Regions from separate parts of the Rhizobium sp. FG96 genome, predicted to be linked through region 2. Evidence: predicted binding sites of a transcription regulator. Region 2 holds the regulator's gene; each other region holds the start of a gene.

Region 1 (9,888 bases), on a different contig from region 2:
GCCTCGTCGGAAAGGCTATTGCCGTTTTTCTCGGCGCGCGAAGCGATGTCTCGCTTCATCGCGTCGGGAATATTGCGGATCAGAAGATCGCCCATGCGGCACCTCTCTCATGATATCGCTGATATCATAATACGTCGGCAGAGCGCGTTCAATGCACAGATCAGATCGCCTTCGACTTCGCAGCCTTGGTGAACTTCTTGATCACCATCTCGCGCTTCAGCCGCGAGATATGGTCGATGAACAGCACGCCGTTCAGGTGGTCGATTTCGTGCTGCAGGCAGGTCGCCAGCAGGCCGTCGGCTTCGGCGGTCAGTTCCTTGCCGTCGCGGTCGAGATATTTGACGGTGATCGTGGCGGGACGTTCGACCTCGGCATAGTAATCCGGGATAGAAAGGCAGCCCTCTTCATAGACAGAGCGCTCGTCCGAAGACTTCAGGATTTCGGGATTGATGAAAACCTGCGGCTGCTTGTCTTCGCCTTCGCGCGAGACGTCAATGACGAGCATGCGGCGCGGTACGCCGATCTGGATCGCGGCAAGGCCGATGCCCGGCGCGTCATACATGGTTTCCAGCATGTCGTCGGCGAGACGCTTCAGTTCATCGTCGACGTGCTCGATCGGCTTGGAAGCCTGACGGAGAATGGGATCGGGAAGAATGATGAGTGGCTTGATGGTCATGGCGTTCCCATAACCTATCTTTTTGGGCGTGGGAATTATCCCGAAACTTCCGAAGGCGGTTTTTTGCTGCCGCCTCCGGAAAATCGCCGTATTCGCCTTACGCAGCGCGGCGGCTGATGGTGCCGCGGATATCGGCCTGGGTGCGGAAGCGCTGCAGCAGATCCATGAGATTGCTGACCTCGCCGCGCAGGCGGCGGGTTTCGGCAGAGGTGTGCTCGACCATGCCGGAATTCTGCTGGGTGATCGTATCCATGTTGCGGATGGCGACGCTGACTTCGTTGACACCGGTTGCCTGATCGCGGGCGGCAGCGGCGATCTCGGCGACGACATGGTTGATCATGTCGATGCGGCTGATCATGTCGTTCAGAGCTTCACCAGTGCTGCTGACGATGCCGACACCCTCGTCCACCTGGGCGGAGCTTTCCGAAATCAGGTTCTTGATCTCCTTGGCAGCTTCCGCCGTGCGCTGGGCAAGCTGGCGAACTTCCTGCGCCACGACGGCAAAGCCCTTGCCCGCTTCACCGGCACGGGCGGCCTCGACGCCGGCATTCAGCGCCAGAAGGTTGGTCTGGAAGGCGATCTCGTCGATGACGCCGATGATCTTGGCGATCTCGTCGGATGACTTCTCGATGCCGGCCATGGCCGAGACGGCGCTGCTGACGAGCTCGCCGGAGCTCTTCGCACGCTGCTGCGTCTCGCGAACCGCGTCGGAGGCCTTCTCGGCATTGGCCGCTGTCAGGCCGACACTGACGGACAGCTGCTGGAGGGCGGCCGAGCTCTCCTCGACGCCGGCTGCCTGCTGCGCGGTGCGCAACGCCAGATCGTCGGTTGCCTTGGAGATGGTGTTGGTGCCGCTCAGGATCTCGGCAGACGTGCTGCGGACCGAACCGAAGGAGCTGCGCAGAGCCGCAACGGCGCGGTTATAGTCTTCGGCCATATGCTTGAAATTGCCGGGCAGGTCGGCCGGGAGGGAGGCTTCCAGATCGCCGTTCGACAGCGCTTCGAGGCCGCGGCGCAAATGATCGAGCGCCATCGCCTGATCCGCCTCGGCCTTGGCGCGCTCCTCTTCCAGCTTGTGGCGCCGCTCTTCGAGCGCCTCGAGATAGACGGAGATCGAGTAATCCATGTCGAGCATCGCGGCCTTGATGACGGCGGAGAGCTTTTCGGCGAGCGCCTTGCCCTGCTGGCGGCCGAACATCGACGGCCACTGCTTCTCCATGATGCCCTTCACGAGTTCGGACATGACGATCGCGTAGCCGCCGATATACCAGCGCGGCTCCAGACCGATGCGCGCATGCGTGCGGCCGACGGCGGTGACGCCCTTCACGTAGGTCTCGTCGAAATTGCCGCCCGCGAGGTTCGCCCAGTGGTTTTCCTGCGCCTTCTTGGCGTGACCCATATGCGACTTGTCGGAGAAGAAACCGGCGACTGCGGGGGTCTTGGCTATCTTGGCGTAGAACTTGTCCAGTGCACCGCCGACCAGCGAGCTGATCACCGGCCGCATCTCGCTCATCGTCTTTCGCGCGGTATCATCGAGCTCGATGAAATCAAGGCGCTGCTTGAGGGAGGACTGCGAATGCTGGCTGGTCATGATGATCTCTGTCTGCCGGGGGCGATGTAAGGAATTGTTTCCGCTGCGACATTTCTAAAATATGGTTGAGCAATCGTTAAACCCCGCTACGATTTATCGTTGCAGCAACTTGGCAGGCTGCGACCTTTTGGCGGCATCTCCTGCAGCTGTTGATATGTTCACGTTTTGATCTAGTCAGGGCGCTGAAGTTTGCTATGGTGGGGCATGAACAATTCTGCCGACTCGCTCGCCATTTCGCTCGCCGCCATCAATCCGGCCATTCTTGCTCTCGTCGGCGGCGCCATCGCCGCGATGATCGTCCTGCTGGTTTTCCTGCTTTTCAGGAGCGGTAATCTCAGACGGGAGCAGAATGAGGAAGCGGCCATTCGCTCCGCCGAAGCGGATGCGCGCATGGCCGAACTCCTGAAGATCCAGGCCGAGATGCAGGGCCGAATCTCGACGATGGCCGAGGTCTTCGGCACTCGTCAGGCCGAGCTCAACCAGGCGATCAACCAGCGGCTGGACGGCATGTCGCAGCGCGTCAGCCATACGATCACAGAACAGACGAAATCGACGCACGAGAACTTGCAGCGGCTTCAGGAGCGGCTGGCCGTCATCGATGCGGCGCAGAACAACATCCAGACGCTTGCCAAGGATGTCGTCGGCCTGCAGGCGATCCTTTCCAACAAGCAGACGCGCGGTGCCTTCGGCCAGTCGCGCATGGAAACGATCGTCGCCGATGGCCTGCCGATGGGCGCCTATGCATTTCAGCAGACGCTGTCGAACGGCTCGCGCCCGGACTGCACGGTGAAGATGCCGAATGGCGCGCCGCCGCTGGTCATCGACGCCAAGTTTCCGCTGGAGGCCTGGAACGCGATCCGCGATGCCGGCGGTTCGGATGCAGGCAAGGCGGCGTCCCAGCAGTTTCGCCGCGACATGGAAATTCATATCCGCGATATTTCCGAGAAATACCTGATTCAGGGCGAGACGCAGGACACGGCCTTCATGTTCGTGCCGTCGGAATCGATCTTTGCCGAGATCCACGAGAATTTCGAGCCGATCGTTCAGAAGGCGCACCGGTCGCGGATCGTCATCGTCTCGCCGTCGCTGCTGATGCTGTCGATCCAGGTGATCCAGGCCGTCCTCAAGGATCAGCGCATGCGCGCGCAGGCGCATGTGATCCAGGGCGAGGTCGCCAACCTGATGGACGATCTCGGACGTCTGGACGAGCGTGTGCGCAAGCTGCAGGGTCATTTCGCCATGGCGCAGAAGGATGTCGACATGATCGTCACCTCTGCCGACAAGCTGACCAAGCGCGGCTCCAAGATCGAAGCGCTGGAATTCGAGGCGACCGCTGACGGCGCCAAGCCGGAGCGCGACGCGCAGCCGGCCGCGAAATCCGTCGAGAGCCGCACCGGCCTTCTCAAGCTCAGGGTAGTTGACGAAGAGTGAGGCCTTCGGGCAGTGTCGCGCCAAAATCAAAGGACGGGACATTCACATGATCACTGTGTTCGGCTCCATCAATATGGACCTCATCGCCACCACCGCACGCCTGCCGAAGCCCGGTGAAACGGTCGCCGGAAACGGCTTTGCGACTGCGGCGGGCGGCAAGGGCGCCAATCAGGCGCTGGCGGCCCGGCGCGCTGGACGCACGGTGCGGATGGCGGGCGCCGTCGGCAAGGACGAATTTGCGGCGCCGGCGCTGGCGCTGCTCGATGACGCCGGAACCGACCTCGCAACCGTCAAGCGCGTCGAAGGGCCGACCGGCACTGCGCTGATCCTCGTGGGCGGCGATGGTGAGAACATGATCGCCGTTGTGCCCGGCGCCAATGGTACGATCAACGCGGCGGATGCCGATGCTGCGATCGCAGCGATGGATGCCAGTGATATCCTGATGCTGCAGCTTGAGGTTCCCGCGCCTGCGGTGGAGCGTGCGCTCGAAGCCGCCCGCAAGAAGGGCGTTCGCACCGTGCTCAATCTCGCGCCACTGATTGCCGATGCCGCACGCCTCGGGCGCCTCGCCGATATCGTCATCGCCAACGAGACGGAATTCGAGCTGCTTGCCGGCCAGGAGAACATGACAGCGGGCGACCGCGAGGCCGCGCTTCAGCGCCTGCATGGCGAGACCGGCCAGACGCTGATCGTGACGCTCGGAGCCGATGGCGTGATCGCCATTCGCGACGGCCAGCTGGTGCGCGCAAAGGGTCTGAAGATCGAGCCGGTCGATACGGTCGGCGCCGGCGATACCTTCTGCGGATACCTCGCCGCCAGCCTCGATGAAGGGCTCGATTTCGAGGCCGCGCTGCGCCGAGCAGCCGTTGCCGGATCGCTTGCCTGCCTCAAGGCCGGAGCCCAGCCGTCGATCCCGCTGAGTGCCGAAGTCGCAAACAAGCTATAGACTTTTCTGTTTCCGATAGACGCAAGCAAAAAGTGAAGGCGTTCAGACTACTAACGGTCCGCTTTCATACAATTTCACTCAAATTTAAGAGATTTCTGGCGATCTTTTCGGCGATCGCCAGGCCTCCTCAGAGGGTGCCCGGTTTAGCCCCACGGCCGCTCCATGACGAAGCGGCTCACCTCGCCTTTGCCGGAAATGTTCGTCCGGCAAGTCGCCCCGCCGAGGCACCATGTTCATCTTTCGCATGAAGTCGCTTGCCGCAAAGCTTATTGTCATCACGGGCGTTGCAATCGCGCTCGTTCTTTTCGTTTCCAACTTTTTCCTGATCGATCAGACGCGCAACCGCGTGCAGACCCTGACGATGGATCAGGCCAATCTTGAAGCCAAAGCCATTGCCAACGAAATCGCCGCCAATGTCGGCGAACTCGCCAGCGCAGCGCGCTCCATGTCCGGTGTCGTCGGCCGCGGCCACGAGGGCGGCAATTTCGACCGCAAGGGCATCATCAACGTCCTGAAGGCCAATCTCGAAAAGAACCCCTTCGCCTTCGGCAGCTGGTTCTGCGAGCAGCTCGGCGCCTTCGACGGCAAGACAACCGAGATTGCCGACAAGCTCGATCAGGGCACCAACAAGGCTGGCGCCTTCACGCCCTACTGGTCGAAGACCAAGGATGGCGCCATCCAGTTCTCGACCTTCGATAACGATTATACCGCCGAGTGGTGGAAGCTTGCTGCCGAGAGCGGCAAGGGCGCGATCACGTCGCCCTATCTCGCCGAAGGCACCGACGTTCCGACCCTCCTGACCTCGATCGCCTACCCGGTTGTCTCGGGTGGCAAGATGATCGGCGTCGAAGGCGTCGACATCTCTCTGAAGTCGCTGACCGACAAGCTGCAGGCTCTGCATCCGTTCGGCTCCGGCCGCGTCACGCTCGTTGCCCAGAACGGCAACTGGATCGTCGCGCCGACCAAGGAACTGATGTCGAAGCCCTATGAAGGCGACGGCTCGACCGAGATCAAGAACGCCCGCGCGTCGATGGCGCCGACCGTTGTCCGCAACCTGACCTTCGATGGTTACGAGCCCTTCGACCGCGTCGTCTATCCGTTCGCCGTCCCGGATCTCAACGCGACATGGGTCGTCCTCGTCGACGTACCGCACACCGCGATCAATGCCCCGGTTCAGGATCAGACCGTCATGATGATCGTCGGCGGCATTCTCGTCCTCGGCGCGGTCATGCTGGCCCTCTACTTCGCCGTCCGTTCCTTCGTGCAGAAGCCGCTCGGCCAGCTGGTCGCCGGCGTCAAGAAGCTGAGCGACGGCGCCTACGATCAGCCGGTTGCCGGTCAGGATCGTGCCGACGAAATCGGCTCGGTCGCCAAGGCTCTGGAAGGCTTCCGTTTCGCTCTTGCCGATACGCGCCGCCTTGAAGCCGAAGCAAACAACCAGCGCAGCGCAGCTGAATCCGAGCGCAGCCGCTCGGAGAGCGAGCGCCAGCAGTCGGTCGCGCTGCAGCGCCAGATCGTCTCGATCGTCGGTGCCGGTCTTTCCGAACTGTCGCAAGGCAATCTCGGCCACCGCATCAACGAGGATTTCCCGGGCGAATACGCGAAGCTGAAGCAGGACTTCAACGCCGCGCTCGCCAGCCTCGAAGAGACCGTCCATACGATGAACACGAGCGTCGTGAATATCGGCTCCGGCACCAGCGAGATCAGCAACAGCGCCTCCGACCTTGCCAAGCGCACGGAACAGCAGGCTGCAAGCCTCGAGGAGACCGCTGCAGCGCTGAACGAGCTGACCGCCCAGGTCAATTCGAGCGCCGAGAACGCCCGCACCGCAGCTGATAACGTCAACCTCGCCTGCGAGGATGCCGAGAAGTCCGGTGAAGTCGTGCAGAAGGCGATCGCCTCGATGCACGGCATCGAGCAGTCGTCCACGGAAGTGTCGCGCATCATCGGCGTCATCGACGAGATCGCCTTCCAGACGAACCTGCTGGCTCTGAATGCCGGTGTCGAAGCCGCGCGTGCCGGTGAGGCAGGCAAGGGCTTCGCCGTCGTCGCACAGGAAGTCCGTGAGCTCGCACAACGCTCTGCAAGTGCCGCAAAGGAGATCAAGACGCTGATCAACACCTCGGCCGTTCAGGTCAAGGAAGGCGTCGACCTCGTTGGCCGCGCCGGCGGTACGCTGCACAAGATCGCCGAGCAGGTCATGGGCATCAACGGCCTGATCCGTCAGATCTCAGCGTCTGCCAGCGAGCAGGCGATCGGGCTGAAGGAAATCAACCAGGCCATGAACCAGATGGACCAGGTGACGCAGCAGAACGCCGCGATGGTGGAAGAAGCAACGGCGGCCAGTGTGACACTGAACGACGAGGCGCAGACGCTGAAGGCGCTCGTGCTGCGCTTCCGGGTTTCCGGCCAGGCAAACAGTGCGGCGCTGCGGGCAACCGCCGAGCATATGCGCGCGCCTGTCGCAGCACCCGCATACCGGGCTCCGGCACCGCGCCGGGCTGCTGTCGCCCATGGTTCGGCCGCAGTCGCGCAGGACAATTGGGAAGAGTTCTGAGAACTAACTCATCTCAAACGAAAAGAGGCGGCCGGGATGACCGGGCGCCTCTTTCATTTCTGCGATTGAAAATCTCAGGCGGCGTTCGAAGTCTGCTCTTCGTTGAGGAAGGCATAGATCGCCGAGGCGGAGTCGGTGGCGCGCAGCTTGGCGACCAGATCCTGGTCGCGCAGCACGCGCGCGATGCGCGACAGGGCCTTGAGATGATCGGCGCCCGCCCCTTCGGGAGCGAGCAGCAGGAAAACGAGATCGACAGGCTGATCGTCCAGAGCCTCGAAATCGACCGGGCTCTCGAGACGTGCGAAGACGCCGACGATCGAGCGGACGCTGGCGAGCTTGCCATGCGGAATTGCGATGCCATTGCCGACGCCGGTCGAACCCAGACGTTCACGCTGCAGCACGACGTCGAAGATTTCCCGCTCAGACAGGCCCGTGATTTTCGAGGCCTTTGCCGCCAATTCCTGAAGCAGCTGTTTCTTGGAATTTATCTTGAGGGCGGGGATAATCGCATCTTGATGCAGCAGATCTGCCAATGCCATTTCTTTTTCCTTCTGTGGCCGAAGCCGGGTGATTGGAAGAGCGGCGCTTGGCGCCGCTCATCGCCCGATCTCAGCTCTTGATATTGGCTGCGTCGATCCAGCCAATATTACCGTCATGCCTGCGGTAAACGATGTTCAAATGTTCCTTGCCCGGGTTGCGGAACAGGAGCAGCGGTTCGTCCGTCATGTCGAGCGCCATCACGGCGGTTGCGACGGACATTGTCTTCAGCTGCTTCGTGCTCTCGGCCACGATGGCCGGGGCGAAATCGTCGGGAACCTCTTCTTCGTGGTCAGGCACAGCGTCCATGACCGTATAGGCGACTTCCGCAAAACCGTTCAGATGATTTCCGGCATGATGATCCTTGAGCTTCCGCTTGTAGCGGCGCAGACGCTTCTCGATACGCTCCGAAGCGGCATCGAAAGCCACCTGCGGATCCATCGCCTCACCAGCCGCATGCAGCACGACCCCGCTATCGAGGTGGAGCTTGCAATCGGCCGAGAAGCGCGAGCTCGACTTCTCAACGATCACTTGACCAGAATATCCCCCGTCGAAGTATTTCGTGACGGCCATGGCCACTTGGTCCTCGATCTTTTGACGGAACGAGTCACCAATTTCCATATGTTTACCGGATACACGCACACTCATGGAGTTTCCCTTCTTATAGTGGTTTGCGGTACCAGTTTACGCCAAGCCTACTTCTCATCCAAGCACTTCGCGCAAACTCAAGCAAGATCGGCTTAAGTCTCGTGCTTCAAGCGCCCTGAGGATGATGGGGATAAGTCTGAACGCTGTTCACAGCGCCAATTGCGGCGGGCTAATAAACGGAGGTTACCAAAAAGTCAACGCCCGGCCGTCAGGGGCTCAGAAGCCGGCGACCTTGGCGAGCGCCCGCTTTTCGCGGCGGCGCTGCACCGAAGAGGCGATGTTCATCGCTTCCCGGTATTTGGCGACGGTGCGGCGGGCGAGATCGATCCCGCCCTTTTTCAGCATGTCGACGATGTCGTCATCCGACAGCACGGCTTCCGGGCTTTCCTGCATGATCAGCATGCGGATCTTGTGGCGGACGGCCTCCGCAGAGTGTCCATCGCCGCCTTCGACGGCGCTGATCGAGACGGTGAAGAAGTATTTGAGCTCGAAGAGCCCGCGCGGCGTCAGCATGTATTTGTTCGAGGTGACGCGGCTGACGGTCGATTCATGCATCTTGATGGCGTCGGCAACGGTCTTCAGATTGAGCGGGCGCAGATGATCGACACCATGGAGCAGGAACGCATCCTGCTGGCGGACGATCTCGGTCGCCACCTTCATGATCGTCTTGGCGCGCTGGTCGAGGCTGCGCGTCAGCCAGTTGGCATTCTGCAGGCATTCGGAGAGGAAAGCGTGCTCCTCGCCATTCTTCGTGACATTGGCGAAATAGGACTGATTGACCAGCACGCGCGGCAGCGTGTCGGGATTGAGCTCCACCAGCCAGCTGCCGTCGCTCGACGGCCGCACGACGACATCCGGCATGATCGCTTCGGAGACGCCGGTCTCGAAACCGCTGCCGGGCTTCGGATTGAGCTGGCGAAGCTCCGTCAGCATGTCGAGGAGATCTTCCTCATCGACGCCGCAGAGGCGCTTCAGCGTCGAGAAATCGCGGCGCGCCAAGAGTTCAAGATTGGCGACAAAGGCCTGCATCGCCGGATCGAAGCGATCTTTCTGGCGTAGCTGGATCGCCAGACATTCCGCGAGGTTGCGGGCAAAGACGCCGGGCGGATCGAGGGTCTGCAGCGCGCCGAGCACACGCTCCACATCGACCGTCGTGGCGCCGAGCCGTTCGGCGGCTTCGGCGATATCGCCCTGGAAATAGCCGGCCTCATCGAGTTGATCGAGCAGATGCTGGCCGATCAGCCGGTCGGCCATGTCAGGCAGGACGAAGGGCACCTGCTGGACGATATGGTCGCGCAGCGAAACCTGGCCGGCGACGAAGTCATCGAGGTCATAGGCTTCGCCCTCGGCGCTGCCGGGCATCGACTTCCACTGGCTCATCAGCTCCGGCGCATCGGCCCGCTGTGGCGCCCCGTCGTCCTGGAAGACATTCGAATAGTTGGAATCGAGCTCTTCGCTCAGGTGACTGACGCTGCCTTCGCTGCCATTGTCGTACCAGTCGC
Region 2 (9,888 bases):
GCAAGAATGACATCCGCCGCGTCGTCATGTCCGGTGGCGTTCGCCGCCGCCCGGAATGGCGTGAGATACGACCCAGCTGGAAGACGATCGGCAAGGTGCCCTCGGTCATACGGACTCTGCTCTCTGGCGGCGATGACACGGTGCTGCAAATGGTCATCAAGCTTATCGAAACTGATGGCCGCCGCGTCATCGGCGCCCAGGAGATCGCACCTGATCTGCTGGCCTCCGTGGGGCCGGCCGGTGTGGTCGCACCAGGCAAGGATGACATCACCGATATCCTGAAGGCAGCGGAAGCGGCCAATGCGCTTGGCTTGCTCGATGTCGGGCAGGGCGCGGTTTCGGTCGGCGGCCGCGTTGTTGCACTCGAAGGCCCCGAAGGTACCGACGGCATGCTGGAGCGTGTCACCTCGTTGCGCACAGCAGGTCGCATTTCCGCCCGCCGCAAGGGCGTGCTTGTCAAGCTCTGCAAGCCGCAACAGGACCTGCGCGCTGATCTGCCCTCGATCGGGCCGTCGACTGTTGAAAATGCCAGGAAGGCCGGTTTGGCGGGCATTGCCGTCGAGGCGGGCAGGGCGCTGGTGCTGGAGCGCGAAGCGCTGATCGCTGCTGCCAATGCCTCCGGCCTTTTTGTCGTCGGCCTGGATCGCGGCCTGCCGTCCTGGGGGCTCGCATGAGCCGCAGCCTGAAGATCGGCATCATTGCCGGCGAAGTGTCCGGCGATCTGCTGGGCGGCGATCTGATCGCTGCCCTGAAGCGCATCCATGACGGCCCCGTCGAGCTCGTTGGCGTCGGCGGAGAGGCGCTCGAAGCGCAGGGCCTCAAATCGCTGTTCGACTATTCCGAACTGTCGATCATGGGCATCAGTCAGGTGCTCGCCAAGCTTCCGACGCTCTACAGGCTGATCCGCCAGACGACGGCGGCGCTGATTGCGGCCAAGCCCGACATCCTGATCATCATAGACAGCCCCGATTTCACTCACCGCGTTGCCAAGCGCGTGCGCACGGCGCTGCCTGACCTGCCGGTCGTCAATTACGTCTGTCCGAGCGTCTGGGCCTGGAAGGAATACCGTGCTCAGCGCATGCTCGGCTACGTCGATCATGTGCTCGCCGTTCTGCCCTTCGAGCCTGAAGTCATGCAGCGCCTTGGCGGCCCGGCGACCACCTATGTCGGACACAGGCTGACTGCGGACGCAAATCTGCTGGCTGCGCGAAGCAGCCGCGCTGCCCGAGCCATCTCGCCGGAGCAAGGCAAGACGATCATGCTGCTGCCGGGCTCGCGCTCGACCGAGATATCGAAACTGATGCCCTTTTTCGAGGACGCGGCAAATGATCTCCTGACGCGCAATGGCGACATCCGCTTCGTCATGCCCACGGTGAGCCGCCGCGAGGCGCTGGTGCGCGAGTTGGTATCGCAGTGGAAAGTGCAGCCCGAAATCCTGATCGGCAGCGATGCCAAGTGGCGGGCCTTCGGCGAGGCCGATGCGGCGCTTGCTGCCTCCGGAACGGTGATCCTCGAGCTGGCGCTCGCCGGCGTGCCGACGGTCTCGACCTACAAGACCGACTGGATCATCTCGCTGATGACCTCGCGCATCAAGACCTGGACGGCGGCGATCCCGAACCTGATTGCCGATTACGCCGTGGTGCCCGAATATTTCAACGACAGCGTCCGTGGCGGAGCGCTTGCCCGCTGGATGGAGCGGCTGTCCGGCGACACCGCGCAGCGGCGCACCATGTTGGAAGGCTACGATCTCGTCTGGCAGCGAATGCAGACGGAAAAGCCGCCCGGAGAGAAGGCGGCGGAAATCGTTCTCGACATTCTGGACAAGAAAAAACCCGGTCATCGCTGACCGGGTTTTTTGTTTTCGGATTGTCCGGGCGCTTAGCGCTTGGAAACCGGAACGTAATCGCGCTGTGCTTCACCGATATAGAGCTGGCGCGGGCGGCCGATGCGCTGCTGCGGATCCTCGATCATTTCGTTCCACTGAGCGATCCAGCCGACGGTGCGGGCGAGAGCGAAGAGAACGGTGAACATGGTCGTGGGGAAGCCGAGAGCCTTCAGCGTGATACCCGAGTAGAAGTCGATGTTCGGGTAGAGCTTCTTCTCGATGAAATACTCGTCGGTGAGCGCGATGCGCTCAAGTTCCATCGCCACTTCGAGAAGCGGATCGTCCTTGATGCCGAGTTCGCCGAGAACTTCATGCGTCGTCTTCTGCATGATCTTGGCGCGCGGATCGTAGTTCTTGTAGACGCGGTGGCCAAAGCCCATCAGGCGGAACGGATCGTTCTTGTCCTTGGCGCGTGCGACATATTCGGGGATACGATCGACGGAGCCGATCTCCGACAGCATGTTGAGCGCTGCTTCGTTGGCGCCGCCGTGAGCAGGGCCCCAGAGGCAGGCAATGCCGGCCGCGATGCAGGCGAACGGATTTGCACCCGAAGAGCCGGCGAGACGAACGGTCGAGGTCGAAGCGTTCTGCTCGTGGTCCGCATGCAGGATGAAGATGCGGTCCATGGCGCGGGAGAGAACCGGGTTGACCGTGTATTCTTCGCAGGGAACGGCAAAGCACATGCGCAGGAAGTTCGACGCGTAATCGAGGTCGTTCTTCGGGTAAACGAAGGGCTGGCCGATGTGATACTTGTAGGCCATGGCGGCCAGCGTCGGCATCTTGGCGATCATGCGCAGCGAAGCGACCATGCGCTGGTGCGGATCGGTGATGTCGGTCGAGTCGTGGTAGAAGGCCGACAGGGCGCCGACACAGCCGCACATGACGGCCATCGGATGCGCATCACGGCGGAAGCCGGTGAAGAAGCGGCTCATCTGTTCGTGCACCATTGTGTGGTGCGTCACGCGATGGTCGAAGTCCTTCTTCTGAGCTGCCGTCGGCAGTTCGCCGTAAAGCAGCAGATAGCAGACTTCCAGGAAGTCGCCGTGCTCGGCCAGCTGCTCGATCGGATAGCCGCGGTGCAAGAGAACGCCCTCATCGCCATCGATGTAGGTGATCTTCGATTCACAGGATGCGGTCGAGGTGAAACCAGGATCGTACGTGAAGGAGCCGGTGTTTTTGTAGAGTGCGCCGATATCGATGACATCTGGCCCAATCGTTCCGCTCTTTACGGAAAGATTGGCGGACTTGTCGCCGATTTTGATTGTTGCGCTTTGATCCGTCATTCTGATCCTCCAAATTGGCGGCGGCGCCATAAAAGCGCCATAGGGTTAAGCGTCCGCTCAGATTGCTATATGATAGCGCGCCTAATGCCAAGTTACCGTGACGCCATTTTGTGCATCGCAGTATCAACTTTTAGGCACTCCTGCGATGCTGTAAACGCATAGCGGAAGCCGATGATTTATTTAGGCTTTTTGCACTCACGATTTTTTGCGTTTTTTCAATCGATTATTGTTGCTGAAACGCGCGCAGGGTTGCATCTTGGTTGTATTTTAATGGGTCGCAAGGCTCTTTACATGCCGGGGTTGAAAAGCAGCGAGATCAGCCTGGAACTTTCGGAGGATGCGGCCAAATTGCCGCATCTTGAGCCAGCGCGCGCCTATTCTGGCCTCTCGCCCGTGCCGATGCGGCACGTACCGGCCACGCTCAGCGCTTATCGACTCCGATCATCCATCAGGCGCGCGATAGGCGCCATCCCGAAATGCGCCAACGAAGAGCTCGCCTACGGTGGACGCATGCTCTTCGCGCCGGTTGCGCTCGGCTTTGGTGCCGTGGCGTGGTTTGCGGCCGGCACCAGCGTCTCGCCGATCATGCCACTTTTCTCCATGGTGGTACTGTTCACTCTGCTGATCTTCACCGATCGGGCGCGGGAGGGGATGCGCGTCGTGATCGCCGCATTGACGTTGGTCGCGGCAGGCGTCGCGACTGCGCAATTCGAAACCCGGAGAGCCGAGACCGTCCTTCTTGATTCCGCCGTGACGACGACGCTCACCGGGCGGGTCGAGCGCCGGGAAAGCGACGGCCGCGGCGGCTGGCGTTATCTGCTGTCATTGCGCGCAACCGAAAACCCGGTGGTGAAACGGCCGCCCGCCCGGGTGACTGTCATCGCCCGCGGCGCCAAGTCCGAATTCGAGACGGGAACCTGGGTGAAGGGCAGGGCGCGGCTGACGCCACCCTCCGGCCCGGCGCTCCCCGGTCTCAACGACTTCTCGTTCTCATCCTATTTCGATCGTGTCGGCGCCAATGGCTTTTTCTATGGGGCGCCAACGGCGGTGACGCCGGGGGCGGCAGACGAGCATTCGCTGACCGATAGCGTCTTCGAGTGGCTCTACCGGCTGAGAAGCGGCATCGGCGATCGCATCAGGGGCATTTTGCCCGGCGATACCGGCGCGTTCGCAGCCGCGCTCGTCACCGACGAGCGGCGGGCGATTTCGGCAGAAACTACGGAGGCACTCCGGCAATCAGGCCTCGCGCATATCATCGCCATATCGGGCCTCAACATGGCGCTGTCTGCCGGCATCTTCTTCGTTGGGTTCCGCACGCTGCTCAGCCTGTTTCCGTCTGTCGCCCAGGCCTATCCGGTCAAGAAGATCGCGGCCGCTGGAGCGCTTGCGGCCGTCACCGCCTATTTCCTGATTTCCGGCTTCGCAGTTTCCGCCGAGCGCGCCTTCATCATGATGGCGATCATGCTGACGGCGGTGTTCTTCGACCGGCCGTCGATCAGTTTGCGCAATGTGGCGCTCTCGGCACTGATCATCATCGCCATCTCGCCCTCAGAAATCATGGGGCCGAGCTTTCAGATGTCCTTTGCCGCGACGCTGGCGCTGGTCGCCGGCTATGCGCTCTGGAAGGAGCGGCCGGCGCGCGACAAGCCATTTGCGAAATTGCGCCTCGTCAGGTTCATGTCAGCCGCAGCCGGCTTTTTCGGTGGCATCCTGCTCACCTCCGTCATCGGCGGCTTCTCGACGGCACTGTTTTCGATCGAGCATTTTCACCGGCTGACGGCCTATGGCTTGCCTGCCAATCTCGCAGCCATGCCCGTCATCTCCTTCGTCATCATGCCGGCCGGGCTGTTTGCAATGCTCTTGATGCCGTTTGGGCTGGATGCCTGGGCCTGGCAGGTGGTCGGCTTCGGTCTCGATCTAGTGATCGCGATCGCCAAGACCGTCTCGTCCTGGGGCGGTGATATCGGCGTCGGCCGATTGCCTGCCTGGTATTTCCCGGCCGCGGTCGCGGGCTTCCTGTTATTGACCCTGCTGCGCACCCGGCTGAGGCATATAGGCACGGCAATCATGGTCCTATCGACGCTGACTGTTGTCACGCTTCCGGAAAAGCCGCCACCGAAGATCGTCATTGCTGAGGACGGCAGCATGGCGGGGATCGTCGGTTCCAGTGCAATCGCTACCAATCGCGAGCGCCCGCCGGGTTTCATCTTCGACCAGTGGAAACGGGCGCTAGTGCTGGACAGCCATCGCGAGCCGATCTTCATCACATCAGCATCGGTCCCCACCGCGCCGCCAGGCGAAAGGCTAAAGCTGACACCAGCGCAAGAGCAGGAAGCGCAGAGCGCCATTGCGGTGAACGCCAGGGAAGAGCGGTTTTCCTGCGCAAAGAAAGCCTGGTGCACGGCAAAGCTTGGAAACGGCTCGGTGCTGACGGTCATCGACAATGCCGCTTACCTCGGCCCCGCCTGCGATGCATCCGATATCGTTGTCACACCCGTGCGCCTGCGGCTTGAAAGCTGCCGCTCTGGCGCGCTGCTCTTCACCGGCGCTACTTTAAGAAAGACAGGCTCTGTCGAACTGCGCTTTGATGGAGGCGCTGCAGCGGTCACCGGATCCTTCGAGGATCTCGACCGCCCCTGGACCCGCCACCGCGCCTATGATTGGCGCAGCGGCACTTTTAACGGTGATGAGATCACCGTTAGTGATAGCGGCGGATAAGGCCGACAAGCTTGCCCTGAACCTTGACGCGATCAGGTCCAAAGATGCGGGTCTCGTAGGCCGGGTTGGCTGCTTCGAGCGCGATCGATGCGCCCTTGCGGCGGAAGCGCTTCAGCGTTGCTTCTTCATCGTCGACAAGGGCGACGACGATATCGCCGGCATTGGCGGTATTGGTATTGCGGATGATGACGGTGTCGCCGTCGAAGATGCCGGCCTCGATCATCGAGTCGCCCTTGACTTCAAGCGCATAGTGCTCACCGTTTCCGAGCATATCGGCGGGAACGGTGATGTCGTGGGTATTCTGCTGGATCGCGGAAATCGGCACACCGGCGGCGATGCGGCCCATGACGGGAACCGAGATCGAGCTGCTATTGTCTTCGTTCGCCGGCTTCGGCGGCGCAACGGGTTGCGGCTTGCCGAGGCTGCCTTCGATGACGCTCGGCGAGAAACCGCGGCGCGGCTGGATGCTGGGGCTGTAGGCCTCCGGCAGCTTGATGACTTCGAGTGCGCGGGCGCGGTTCGGTAGGCGGCGAATGAAGCCGCGCTCCTCGAGCGCCGTGATCAGGCGATGGATCCCGGACTTGGAGGCGAGGTCGAGCGCATCCTTCATTTCATCGAAGGACGGCGGTACGCCGGACTCCTTCATCCGCTCGTGAATGAAGAGGAGAAGCTCCTGTTGTTTGCGCGTCAGCATCGAAGTCTTTCCCCAGATTCGTGAAACAAAGCCAGAACGGACACTATATGTTCCATATGTGTTCCGCAAGTGCCTAAATATTGGTAAAACTTCCCATCATTTTTCGTCATTTTTGAAAGTTTCTTTGCCGGATTGGTTATCCGCGCTTGCGCTTTGCCCGGCGCGGCGTGCAAATCTCTGCCGGCTTCATCGGAGGGAACCGCCATGACGCATCCGCTCGATCATCTGGTACTGCCCGTCACCCATATCGATTTCGCCCGCGAGCGACTCGGCCGTCTAGGTTTCACCGTCGCCGCCAATGGCCGTCATCCGTTCGGAACGGAGAATGCCTGCGTCTTTCTCTCCGACAAGACCTATCTCGAGCCGCTCGGCATCGCGAGCCAGGGCGAGTGCGACGTGGCTGCCGCGAAAGGCAACAGCTTCATCGCCCGCGATCAGGCCTTCCGCTTCCGCTGCGGCGATGATGGCTTTTCGGCAGTCGTCTTCGGCACTGACGATGCCGATGCGGACAAGGCCGCCTATGATGGCGCGCAGCTGAGCGGCGGTGACATGGTGGAGTTCTCGCGCCCTATCGTCATGCCCGATGGAACGCAGGCGACCGGCGCCTTCAAGCTCGCCTTTGCCGCTGATCTCAGGGCGCCCGATGTCTTCTTTTTCGCCTGCCAGCGGATCAACGCCTTTCCGGCCGATCGCAAGGCGCTGGAGACTCATGCCAACGGCGTTCTCGGCATCGTCGAGATTGCAATGAGCGCAGACGAACCCGATGCCTTCGCGTCGCTGCTGCAGACGGCAAGCGGCGGCGTGGCGCCCAGTGAGGCCGCCTTCGGCCTTTCCTTCGCCCTCAGCAATGTCCGGATCGCTATCTATTCCGAAGAAGGGATGGAGGCCTATTTCGATGTCGAGCCGCTCGGCACCGATAACGGCCTGCGGGCGCGGGCAATCGTCTTTGCGGTCGCTGATCTGGCCGTGACAGCGGCGCATTTGGCTGCTAACGGGATCACCTACGTGAATACGAACAATCGTCTATTGGTGAAGCCGGCGCCGGGACAAGGCGCGATCTTCGCCTTCGAGGAGACCCAATGAGCAACACCAATGCAGAAGTCGCCGTCGGCGAAGGCGCTGGCCGCGTTACCTTTTCCAATGACGGCAAGCTGTCGATCATCGCTGGCCCCTGTCAGATGGAAAGCCGCGAACATGCCTTCATGATCGCCGGTGTTCTGAGCGAACTCTGCAAGAAGCTCGGCATCGGCCTCGTCTACAAGTCTTCCTTCGACAAGGCGAACCGCACTTCGCTTTCGGCGCAGCGCGGCATCGGCCTCGAAAAGTCGCTCGAAGTCTTCTCTGACCTGAAGAAAGAATTCGGCTTCCCGGTTCTGACCGATATCCATACCGAGGAGCAGTGTGCAGAGGTCGCAACCGTCGTCGACATCCTGCAAATCCCGGCCTTCCTCTCCCGCCAGACCGACCTTCTCGTTGCTGCGGCCAAGACCGGCCGCGCCGTCAACGTCAAGAAGGGGCAGTTCCTGGCGCCCTGGGACATGAAGAATGTTCTCGCCAAGCTGAACGAGACGGGCAACCCGAACATCCTGCTCTGCGAGCGCGGCGCTTCCTTCGGCTACAACACGCTGGTCTCCGACATGCGCTCGCTGCCGATCATGGCGGCCATGGGCGCGCCTGTGATCTTCGATGCCACGCATTCCGTGCAGCAGCCGGGCGGGCAGGGCGGATCTACCGGCGGCCAGCGCGAATTCGTCGAGACCTTGGCGCGTGCGGCCGTCGCCGTCGGCGTTGCCGGCGTCTTCGTCGAGACGCATCAAGATCCTGACAATGCGCCGTCGGATGGCCCTAACATGGTCTATCTGAAGGATATGCCGCGGCTTCTCGAAAAGCTTCTGGCCTTCGATGCGATCGCAAAGTCGGCCTGACATTCAAAAGGCTGACATGATCTTGTAATAGGCCACGCAGGTGGCCTGAAACGAAGGCATGTTAGGCGGCTCAAAAACGGCTGTGAAAACGCCATTGCAATCTGCGTGCCTTCGACTAAGACGATTTCAAACGATTTATCCACCCACCGAGCAGGAAGAAACCCATGACTGCAATTACCGATATCATCGCCCGCGAGATCCTCGATAGCCGTGGCAACCCCACCGTCGAAGTCGACGTCTATCTCGAAGATGGCAGCATGGGCCGTGCGGCTGTTCCGTCGGGCGCTTCGACCGGCGCGCATGAAGCCGTCGAAGTTCGCGATGGCGGAAAGCGCTATCTCGGCAAGGGTGTCGAAAAGGCTGTCGAAGCCGCCAACACGGAAATCTTTGACGCCATCGGCGGCATCGATGCCGAAAACCAGATCCAGATCGACAACATCATGATCGAGCTGGATGGCACGCCGAACAAGTCGCGTCTCGGTGCCAACGCCATCCTCGGCGTTTCGCTTGCTGTCGCCAAGGCTGCTGCCCAGGCCGCCGGCCTGCCGCTCTACCGCTATGTCGGTGGCGCTTCCGCTCACCTCCTGCCGGTTCCGATGATGAATATCATCAACGGCGGCGCGCATGCCGACAACCCGATCGACTTCCAGGAATTCATGATCCTGCCGGTTGGCGCCGACTCGATCCGCGAAGCCGTCCGCATGGGCTCGGAAGTCTTCCACGTCCTCAAGAAGGAACTGTCGGCTCAGGGCCACAACACCAACGTTGGTGACGAAGGCGGTTTCGCACCGGGCCTGAAGAGCGCCCCTGAAGCCCTCGACTTCATCATGAAGTCGATCGAAAAGGCTGGCTACAAGCCGGGCGAAGACATCTATCTCGGCCTCGATTGCGCTGCGACCGAATTCTTCAAGGACGGCAAGTACGTTCTCGAAGGCGAGGGACGCACGCTGGAATCGGGCGCCATGGCCGAATATCTCGCACAGCTCGCTGCCCAGTACCCGATCATCTCGATCGAAGACGGCATGGCTGAAGACGATTGGGACGGCTGGAAGGCCCTGACCGATCTGGCCGGCAAGAAGGTTCAGCTGGTCGGCGACGACCTGTTCGTCACCAACTCGGCCCGCCTGCGCGACGGCATCAAGATGGGCGTTGCAAACTCGATCCTCGTCAAGGTCAACCAGATCGGCTCGCTGACCGAGACGCTCGACGCCGTCAACACCGCGCACAAGGCAGCCTACACCGCTGTCATGTCGCACCGTTCGGGCGAAACCGAAGATTCCACGATCGCCGATCTCGCAGTTGCCACCAACTGCGGTCAGATCAAGACCGGCTCGCTGTCGCGCTCGGATCGTCTGGCAAAGTACAACCAGCTGATCCGCATCG
Region 3 (9,888 bases), on a different contig from region 2:
GGCGGCATCCACCGCCGTCAGCGTGCGGTAGGTGTCGTCGGCGAAGTCTTCGTGACCGGGCGTGTCGAGAATGTTGAAGACGTTGTCGTCATATTCGAAGGTCATGACCGAGGTGACGACCGAGATGCCGCGCTCGCGCTCGATCTTCATCCAGTCGGAGCGCGTCTGGATGCGGTCCTTCTTTGCCTTGACTTCACCGGCGAGCTGAATGGCGCCGCCGAAAAGCAGCAGCTTTTCGGTCAGCGTCGTCTTGCCCGCGTCCGGGTGCGCGATAATAGCGAATGTGCGGCGGCGGGAGACCGCCTCGGCGAGTGTTTCGGCCATCATGTGAATCCTGTGGAATTGCGGGCTATCTAGCGATTTAGGCCGGGCTTTGCAATTGACCTTCGGCGGCCGGACGCAAAGTAATGCCCCTATGAACATCCAAAGCGACCTCCGCCCGAAGCTCAACCTCGTCCGCCTGGCAAATGGCGAAGGACTGGACCTGCCCTCGTACGAAACATCGGGGGCCGCCGGTATGGACCTGCGCGCGGCCGTCGATGAGGGCGCACCGATGACGCTGGCGCCGGGCAAGCGCGCGCTTGTGCCGACCGGATTCATCTTCGAAGTGCCCGACGGTTTCGAGGCGCAGATCCGCCCGCGTTCCGGTCTTGCCTTCAAGAACGGTATCACCTGCCTCAACACGCCCGGCACCATCGACAGCGACTATCGCGGTGAGGTGAAGGTTCTTCTGATCAATCTCGGCGAAGAGCCTTTCGAGATCAGCCGCGGCATGCGCATCGCCCAGATGGTGATTGCGCCCGTTACCCAGGTGCGCGTTGCCGAAATCACCGAGACGAGCGCCACGGCGCGCGGCGCGGGTGGCTTCGGCTCCACCGGCGTATGAGCGCCGCGGCGGACACGACGGGCCTCACTTTCCGGCAGGATTATTTTGACGACCACGCTGCGTGGCGGGCGCTGGTTTCGCTTCTCCATGACACGTTCGGCATCGACATCGGACCGCTGATGCAGCTCGGCGGGCCGGATGCGACAAGCATGCCGTTCGGCTGGTTCGCGGGGGACGGGACGCTGGCCGCCAATCTCTCGGCCTTCGCCATGCCTCTCGTGATCAACGGCCGCCGGATCAATGCGGCCGGTCTGCAATCCGGCGCGGTGCGGCCGCCTTGGCGCGGGCGCGGCCTTTATCGTGATGTGACGACGAAGGCGCTCGACTGGTGCGCAGCGCAAGGCTTCGAGGCCATCGTGCTCTACACCGACAAGCCGGCGCTCTATGAGCCCTATGGCTTCCGAACGTTGCCGATGCACAGCTTCAGCGGCGATGCGCCGACGCCTGTTTTCGCAACGCAGGGCCGATCGATCGATCCGGGCAATGCGGATGATCTCGCCTTGCTGCAGGACCTGCTGGCACGACGCGAGCCGGTCTCCGATGCGCTTGCCGTGGTCTCAAGCCCTGCGATGTTCCTGATCAATACACAGCTCGACCCCGATGTGAGGCTCACCTTCATAGAGCAGCTGTCGGCCGTTATCGCCTGGAAGCTCGATGGCGGGACATTGATCCTACTCGACGTGCTCGCCGCATCGATTCCACCGCTGGCCGCCATTCTGGGCGGCCTCGGTGTTCGGCCTGACCGGCTGGAGGTATTCTTCCGCCCCGACAAGCTTGGCTGGAACGGCGAGCCCACGCCGGTTTCGGCGCATGGGACACATTTCATGATCCGCGGCCTGGACGGTCTGGCGCTGGATGCGCCGGCCATGCTTTCGCCGATGGCGGATTTCTGATCAGACCGGCGGCAGGCGGCGCTTGACCGGCGATGACTTGATCATCGACGTGTTGGTCTCCGCGCGTTCCGCGATCTTGTCGAGGATGCCGTCCAGCTCCCCCATCGAGCGCACGACCAGCCGGGCGATAAAGCAATCGTCGCCCGTCACCTTGTCGCATTCGATGAATTCGGGAATCTCCTGGATGAGCTTCTCGACGATGTGCAGCTGGCCTGGAAGCGGGCGGACGCGGACGATCGCCTGCAGGGGATAGCCGAGTGCGGCCGGATCGATGTCGATGGTGAAGGCCCGGATGATGCCGCGCTCCTCCAGGCGCCGCAGACGCTCGGCCGCGCTCGGCGAGGACATGCCAGCCGCCTGGGCGAGTTCTTTCAGCGACAGGCGGGAATTGACGGCAAGCGCATCCAGCAGCTTCTGGTCCGTTTCGTCCATTCTATCAGAATTAGCCACATCGCCTCCTTCGCCTAAATTTATTAGGCCAGATCCTTCCCTTTTGTGTCACACGATATAGAGACGGCTCTGGTTGCGCAATAATCTGCGCTTCCATCAAGGGAGAGTTGCGATGCAGAGCGAGATCAGGCGCGGAAGCGCGGAAATGACCGCGGCGATGCTGATTTCGGGCAGCATCGGCTGGTTCGTCGTGATGTCGGGCCAGCCGGTCGGCAATGTCGTGTTCTGGCGCTGCCTGTTCGGGGCAATCACCCTGCTCTTGATCTGTGCTGTGCTCGGGCTTCTCAATCCGCGGCTTCTGTCGCTGAAAAGCTTCGGTATCGCCGTCTTCGGCGGCGTCGCCATCGTGCTGAACTGGCTGCTGCTGTTTGCCTCCTATTCGCATGCGTCGATTTCGATCGCCACGACGGTCTACAACACCCAGCCCTTCATGCTGCTTGCTCTGGGCGCGGCCTTTCTCGGCGAGAAGATCACCGGGACCAAGCTTTTCTGGCTGGGGCTTGCCTTCGCGGGCATGATGGCGATCGTCGAGGCGAAGCCGGATAGCGGTGCCGTCAGCGGCAGCTACGGCCTGGGGGTCGCGCTGGCGCTTGGGGCCGCCTTCTTCTATGCGCTGGCAGCGCTGGCGGCCAAATGGCTGAAGGGGACGCCGCCGCATCTGATCGCGCTCATCCAGGTTTCGACCGGCATTCTGATGCTGGCGCCTTTCGCCGACTTATCCGCCATGCCGGCGACACCTGCAACCTGGTCGCTGCTGGTCACCATGGGCGTCGTTCATACGGGGCTGATGTATGTGCTGCTTTACGGCGCGATCCAGAAGCTGCCGACACATCTGACGGGCGCATTGTCCTTCATCTATCCGATCGCGGCGATCGCCGTCGACCGCATTGCCTTCGGCCACGCGCTGCAGCCGCTGCAGGTGATCGGTGCCGCGATCATCCTTCTCGCAGCCGCCGGTATGAATCTCGGCTGGACGCCGGGGCGGCTTCTGCGTGCGGTCAGAAGCTGATATCGGCGGCTTTCGACAACTTGACGCCATGCGCGCCGGCGCCGACGCCGCCGAGTACCGCATTGTGATGCGCGATGATCTGTTCGAAGCCGAGCACGCCGTTATCGCCGCTCATGTGGCCGTCGGATATCAGCGTGACATCGAAGCCGAGCGAGACGGCGCGGCGCACCGATGTATCGATACAGAAGGGCGTGACGCAGCCGCCGATGACGAGATGGGTGATGCCACGGCTGCGCAGTTCCGCCTCAAGCGGCGTTTCGAAGAAGGCGTCGCAGGCTTCCTTGTTGATCAGCAGTTCGCCCGGCAAGGGCGCCACTTCCGCCCTGATTTCCCAGCCCTTGCTGCCCCTGGCGATCGGGTCGCCCTCGGCCTCGTCATGCTGGACGATAATGACTGGGACGGTTTCCGACCGGGCTTTGCCGAGCACCGCTGCCAGCCGCCTGGTCACGCCGTCATAGGCTTGCTGGATCACCGGCACACGGTCGTCAGCACCCATGCCTTCGAGCACGGCATTCTGGATATCGATCAGCAGCAAGGCCTTCGTCATGTCATCCCCCATGAGTTCATTTTCGAAGTTGCTTGAAAGCGATTTCGCACAGTCGTAAATAGGCGGCAACGAGGGAGAGACAAATGACGATCGCAGCGCTCATTGCCTATAGCGGCGCATTGTTTATCGCAGCCGCCATTCCGGGACCGGGTATCACGGCGATCGTCGCGCGGGCACTCGGCTCGAATTTTCGCGAGACCTTCTTCATGGGTCTCGGTCTGGTGCTGGGCGACATGACCTATCTGACGGCGGTCATTCTCGGCCTCGCATTCGTGGCGCAGACTTTCACCGAGATCTTTCTCGTCATCAAGTTCGCGGGCGTGATCTATCTCTGCTACATCGCCTACAAGCTCTGGACATCGGGGCTGCTGCCGCAGGATATCGCGGCGCGCAAATCGAGCAGCGTCGGCATGTCGTTTCTTTCGGGCCTGCTGGTAACGCTCGGGAATCCGAAGACAATGCTGTTCTACGTGGCGCTGGTGCCGACGCTGATCGACATCCATGCGATCGGCCTGCGTGAATATGGATTGCTGCTGACAGCCACCTTTGTCGTGCTGCTCAGCGTGCTGATCCCCTATATGCTGCTTGCAACCCGCGCCCGCAGCATGCTGAAGCAGCCGCGCGCATTGCAGGCGCTGAACCGGACGGCGGCCGGCATTCTGGCGGGCACGGCAGCCTTTATCGCCACTCGCGCAGCCTGAAAAATTCGTTCGTCAAACGGCGGTTTTAAAAGGATTTTTTCTCCTTGATGCCGCCGTGGCGGAGGGCTCAGTCTGGCTTCCATCCGCCTTTGACCCTATTCTCTCGGCAACACACTTAAAGGGAGAGCACGCATGTCGAAGAAACCGGGCCGCGGCCGCATCTATTCGTCCATCACCGAGACCATCGGCGATACGCCGATCGTGCGCCTCGACAAGCTCGCCAAGGAAAAGGGCGTCAAGGCCAACCTGCTGGCCAAGCTTGAGTTCTTCAACCCAATCGCCTCCGTCAAGGACCGTATCGGCGTGGCGATGATCGAGAGCCTGGAAGCGCAGGGCAAGATTTCGCCCGGCAAGACGACGCTAGTCGAGCCGACCTCCGGCAATACCGGTATCGCGCTTGCCTTCGCGGCAGCCGCCAAGGGCTACAAGCTGATCCTGACCATGCCGGAGACGATGTCGGTCGAACGGCGCAAGATGCTGGCGCTGCTCGGCGCCGAGCTGGTGCTGACCGAGGGGCCGAAGGGCATGAAGGGCGCGATCGCCAAGGCCGAGGAACTGGCCGCGACTCTGCCTGACGCGATCATTCCCCAGCAGTTCGAAAATCCTGCCAACCCCGAGATCCACCGCAAGACGACGGCCGAGGAAATCTGGAACGATACCGACGGCAGCGTTGACATTCTCGTTTCCGGCATCGGCACCGGCGGCACGATCACCGGCGCAGGGCAGGTGCTGAAGTCGAAGAAGGCCAGCATCAAGGTGATCGCAGTCGAGCCGGAGGAATCCCCGGTTCTCTCCGGCGGCCAGCCCGGCCCGCACAAGATCCAGGGCATCGGCGCCGGCTTTGCGCCCGCCATCCTCGACACCAAGATCTACGACGAGGTCGTCACCATCAACAGCGGAACGGCGATGGAAACCGCCCGTCTGGTTGCCAAGCTCGAAGGCGTGCCGGTCGGCATCTCCTCGGGTGCAGCACTTGCCGCAGCCATCAAGGTGGGCAGCCGCGAAGAAAACGCCGGCAAGAACATCGTGGTGATCATCCCGTCCTTCGCCGAGCGTTATCTGTCGACGGCGCTGTTCGATGGACTTGGGGGCTGATCAGCGAATAGCGAATAGCGAATAGCGAATAGCGAATAGCGAATAGCGAATAGCGAAGCTTGCTCGGCGTCACCGTCTGGCAAGCTTTTCTTTTTCTATTCGCTATTCGCTACAAACTATTCGCTCTTTCACGCTGCCGCGGTCAGCCGCTCTCCTGCGATGCGATAGGAAATCGCTTCTGCGAGATGAATGCGGCCGACGGTTGGCTTGCCGTCGAGATCGGCGAGTGTGCGCGCCACTTTCAGGACCCGGTGATAGCCGCGGGCGGAGAAGCGCATCTTCTCGGCGGCATCGCGCAACAGCTGAAGACCTCCGGCATCCGGTTCGGCATATTTCTCGATCAGTGCGGTTGAGCAGCGGGCGTTGGTGGTGATGGTATTGAGGCCTGCAGCGATGAAGCGGTCGGCCTGCAGTTCGCGGGCGCGGGCGACGCGGGCGGCGATCGTGCTGCTTGCCTCGGCCGGCATCGGGCGGATCAGGTCCGCTGCAGAAACGGCCGGGACGTCGATGCGGATATCGATGCGGTCCATCAGCGGGCCCGAGATGCGCGCCTGATAGTCGGCCTGGCAACGGGGACCGCGGGCGCAGCTATGGCCAGGCTCGCCCGCCATACCACAGCGGCAAGGGTTCATGGCGGCGACCAACTGGATGTTGGCGGGATAGGTCACGCGGTGATTGGCGCGGGCGATGATGCATTCGCCGGTTTCCAGCGGCTGGCGCAGGGCATCGAGCGCTTGCGGCGAGAATTCCGGAAACTCGTCGAGGAAGAGAATGCCGTGATGGGCGAGCGACGCCTCGCCGGGACGGGCGCGGAGCCCGCCGCCGACCATGGCGGCCATCGTTGCCGAATGGTGCGGTGTGCGGAACGGACGCCGGTCCGAAAGCTTCCCGCCTGAGAGCTGACCAGCGATCGAATGGATCATCGACACTTCGAGCAGCTCGGCTGCCGACAACGGCGGCAGGATGGAGGGCAGACGGGCGGCAAGCATCGACTTGCCGGAACCGGGCGGGCCGACCATCAGCAGGTTATGACTTCCGGCAGCCGCCACCTCCAGCGCGCGCTTGGCGCTTTCCTGTCCCTTGATGTCGGCGAGGTCAGGAAGGTTTGCGGCATTGGCGCGGATCGATGGCTCCGGCCGGGAAAGAACCTGCGTGCCGCGGAAATGGTTGGCGAGCGCGATCAGGCTTCGCGGCGCGAGGATATGGAGCTGCGTTCCGGCCCAGGCGGCTTCCGGGCCGCTTTCAGCCGGGCAGATCAGCCCCTTGCCGAGCGCATTGGCGCCGATTGCCGCAGGCAGCGCGCCGGCAACGGGTGCGATCGTGCCATCGAGATTGAGTTCGCCCAAGACGGCATAATCCGAGAGCGCATCCGCCGGGATGGCGCCGAGAGCAGCCATCAGGCCGAGCGCGATCGGCAAATCGAAATGCGAGCCTTCCTTCGGAAGATCGGCGGGCGCAAGATTGACGGTGACCCGTTTTGCCGGAAGCGCCAGCCCGGATGCGTGGAGCGCTGCCTGCACCCGCTCGCGGCTTTCCGCAACCGCCTTGTCGGGAAGCCCGACGATCTGCATGCCGATCTTGCCGGGAGCGACCATCACCTGGACTTCGACCGGCACACCTTCAATGCCGTGGAATGCAACCGTACTGACGCGTGCGACCATGCCCCTGCCCCCGCAACCAACTACATCGCGTATTGCGACCCTTCATGGCCGCGGATTGCAATCTGGCATAGTAAACAGAATAAAACAAGAACAATAAATGAACAGATTCACGTCCCCGCTGCACTCAGGTTGCAGCGGGTTGTATCAAGCCCTCAAATGAGAACAAAAGTCCTGAAAAATCAGGCGCGCTTGCGCTCGATCGCATCCCAGAGAAGGCTGGCGATATCGGCGCCGCCGAACTTCTTGACCTCGCGGATGCCGGTCGGAGAGGTCACGTTGATCTCTGTCATGTAGTCACCGATCACATCGATGCCGACGAGCAGGAAGCCGCGCTCGCGCAGGGCCGGGCCGATGCGCTTGCAGATTTCCTGCTCGCGTGCGGTCAGTTCGGTCGCCTCGGCGCGGCCGCCGACATGCATGTTGGAGCGGCTGTCGTGCTCGGCAGGAACGCGGTTGATCGCGCCGACAGGCTCGCCATCGACGAGGATGATGCGCTTGTCGCCCTTGCGCACGTCAGGCAGGTACTGCTGGGCGATGAAGGGCTCGCGGAAGAGCTGGCCGAACATTTCGAGCAGCGAGGAAAGGTTGCGGTCGTCCTTGGTCGAATGGAAGACGCCGGCGCCGCCATTACCGTAGAGCGGCTTCAGAATGATGTCGCCCATCTCGTCGCGGAAGCGGCGGATTTCGGCGGCGTCCTTGGTGATCAGCGTCTTCGGCATCAGGTCGGCGAATTCGGTGACGAAGATCTTCTCCGGCGAATTGCGGACCCAGGCCGGATCGTTGACGACGAGCGTCTTCGGATGAATGCGCTCGAGAAGATGGGTCGAGGTGATGTAGGACATGTCGAAGGGCGGATCCTGGCGGAGCAGGACGACATCCATGGTCGAGAGATCGACACGCTCGGGCGCGCCGAGCTCGAAATGATCGCCCTTGACGTCGCGCAGGATCATCGGCTCGACGGAGGCGAAGACCTGGCCGTCGCGGAAGCTCAGGCGATCGGGCGTATAGTGGAAGAGCTTGTAGCCCCGGGTCTGCGCCTCAAGGCTCATGGCGAAGGTGGAATCGCCTGCGATGTTGATGCCCGAAACATGGTCCATCTGGACCGCTACGTTCTTGATCTTGGCCATTTCCGTCCCTCACTGAATGCCGGACAGATGTAGGTCGCAAGAGGGTCGAACGCAACGGCCAATCAAGGACTTCGCAGCATCGCGATCAAGGATTTTTCAAGCGGCGAGGCCCTGCTGGCCGCTATTGCGCAGCATGTTGCGAAGACGATAGGCGAGCGCCACGGGCTTCGGGAAGGGCTTGCGCAGGAAGGCGACCTTGCGGACGTAGGTGTCGACACGCCAGCTGGCCCAGGTGCCACCGGCGAAGAAGGCGACGTCGCCGGCGCGAAGTGTGCGCTCGGTGCCGTCTTCAGCGGTGATATGCACTTCGCCTTCGAGGATCATCACCGTTTCGTCCCAGCCGAAGAACCAGCGGAATTCGCCTGCCGTGCAGTCCCAGATCGCCGTCAGCGAGGCTTCGTCATGGCCGCGCGAATGCTCGGCAGTACGCGCCTGCGGGTCGCCGCTGACGATCCAGTCCGGATTGATGGGCGTCGATTTCATCGGCAGGTGATCGCTCGAATGCGCGATGAAGGATTTGCCGCGCGGCATCGCCACGGCATACGGCACCGTGCGCGCAGCCATCGCGACCGCACTTGCAAGCATAAGCTTCCAGGCCATGAAACACCCCGTTTACTACCCCAATGTTCGGGCAATAACAGAGGAGTCGTAAGAGAGGCGTTCAAGCGGCCGCTAAAATTTTAACAGATCCTGTCGATGCCTATTGCACGGCTTCAGCGGCAACAGCCACATTCGCCGACTGCGCAACACCATTGCCGATCCGCTTGCCGGTATCTGCGGCAAAGAAATGCAGCTTTTCCGGCGGGATGACGAAGCGCATTTCAGCGGTCATCGGCGTTTCCGGAGAGACGACCGCGGTCAGCTGCTGGTCGCCGAGCAGGCCGTGGACGAGACGCTGCGAACCGAGCTCTTCGACATATTCGACGGTGAGCGGCATGGCGTATTCATCCGGCTTGGCAAGGCGCAGATCCTCGGCGCGCATGCCGATGGTGACGGGGCCGGATGTCGGGGCATTGCCTGCGAGATCGATCAGGCTCGGGCCGATCGCCAGCTTGTCGCCGTGCAGCTCACCCTTCAGCAGGTTCATGGCGGGCGAGCCGATGAAGCTCGCGACAAAGGTCGAGGCGGGCGTGTGATAGACTTCGAGCGGCGCGCCGATCTGCTCGATATGGCCACCGTTCAGAACGACGAGGCGATCCGCCAGCGTCATTGCTTCCAGCTGGTCGTGGGTGACGTAGATCGACGTCGTGCCGAGACGGCGCTGCAGGCGCTTGATCTCGCCGCGCATGGAGACGCGCAGCTTCGCATCGAGGTTCGACAGCGGTTCATCGAAGAGGAAGACGGCGGGCTTGCGGACGATGGCGCGGCCCATGGCAACGCGCTGGCGCTGTCCGCCGGAAAGAGCCTTCGGCTTGCGCTCGAGATACTGCTCGATCTGCAGCATGCGGGCGGCTTCGGCGACGCGGGCATCGATCTCCGCCCGCGGCGTCCCGCGGTTCTTCAGGCCGTATTCGAGATT

Evidence for each region. The regulator LexA, encoded in region 2, represses DNA repair genes until DNA is damaged. The targets are predictions, from matches to a motif close to TGTTCNNNNTGTGTTCNG.
Region 1: a site for LexA is predicted at 2,423-2,440, ahead of ACODR6_RS14570 (DNA recombination protein RmuC). Genes of this name have one in related genera too.
Region 3: a site for LexA is predicted at 7,318-7,335, ahead of ACODR6_RS14090 (YifB family Mg chelatase-like AAA ATPase). Genes of this name have one in related genera too.

Annotation. Positions count from the first base shown of each region.
Region 1 is NZ_JBMDIL010000006.1:298,454-308,341, reverse strand. It holds gene ACODR6_RS14585 (FitA-like ribbon-helix-helix domain-containing protein) at 1-95, opposite strand, end outside; gene def (peptide deformylase) at 161-676, opposite strand; gene ACODR6_RS14575 (methyl-accepting chemotaxis protein) at 774-2,267, opposite strand; gene ACODR6_RS14570 (DNA recombination protein RmuC) at 2,472-3,698, shown strand; gene ACODR6_RS14565 (ribokinase) at 3,745-4,644, shown strand; gene ACODR6_RS14560 (methyl-accepting chemotaxis protein) at 4,874-7,201, shown strand; gene ptsN (PTS IIA-like nitrogen regulatory protein PtsN) at 7,276-7,740, opposite strand; gene hpf (ribosome hibernation-promoting factor, HPF/YfiA family) at 7,811-8,386, opposite strand; gene rpoN (RNA polymerase factor sigma-54) at 8,603-9,888, opposite strand, start outside.
Region 2 is NZ_JBMDIL010000021.1:55,332-65,219, reverse strand. It holds gene ACODR6_RS30400 (LpxI family protein) at 1-674, shown strand, start outside; gene lpxB (lipid-A-disaccharide synthase) at 671-1,846, shown strand; gene gltA (citrate synthase) at 1,879-3,168, opposite strand; gene ACODR6_RS30385 (ComEC/Rec2 family competence protein) at 3,460-5,886, shown strand; gene lexA (transcriptional repressor LexA) at 5,867-6,580, opposite strand; gene ACODR6_RS30375 (VOC family protein) at 6,785-7,663, shown strand; gene kdsA (3-deoxy-8-phosphooctulonate synthase) at 7,660-8,505, shown strand; gene eno (phosphopyruvate hydratase) at 8,670-9,888, shown strand, end outside.
Region 3 is NZ_JBMDIL010000006.1:204,733-214,620, reverse strand. It holds gene ACODR6_RS14130 (peptide chain release factor 3) at 1-324, opposite strand, end outside; gene dut (dUTP diphosphatase) at 416-886, shown strand; gene ACODR6_RS14120 (GNAT family N-acetyltransferase) at 883-1,779, shown strand; gene ACODR6_RS14115 (Lrp/AsnC family transcriptional regulator) at 1,780-2,211, opposite strand; gene ACODR6_RS14110 (DMT family transporter) at 2,342-3,238, shown strand; gene ACODR6_RS14105 (cysteine hydrolase family protein) at 3,228-3,785, opposite strand; gene ACODR6_RS14100 (LysE family translocator) at 3,869-4,486, shown strand; gene cysK (cysteine synthase A) at 4,619-5,581, shown strand; gene ACODR6_RS14090 (YifB family Mg chelatase-like AAA ATPase) at 5,710-7,242, opposite strand; gene gshB (glutathione synthase) at 7,422-8,369, opposite strand; gene ACODR6_RS14080 (cupin domain-containing protein) at 8,466-8,969, opposite strand; gene ACODR6_RS14075 (sn-glycerol-3-phosphate import ATP-binding protein UgpC) at 9,070-9,888, opposite strand, start outside.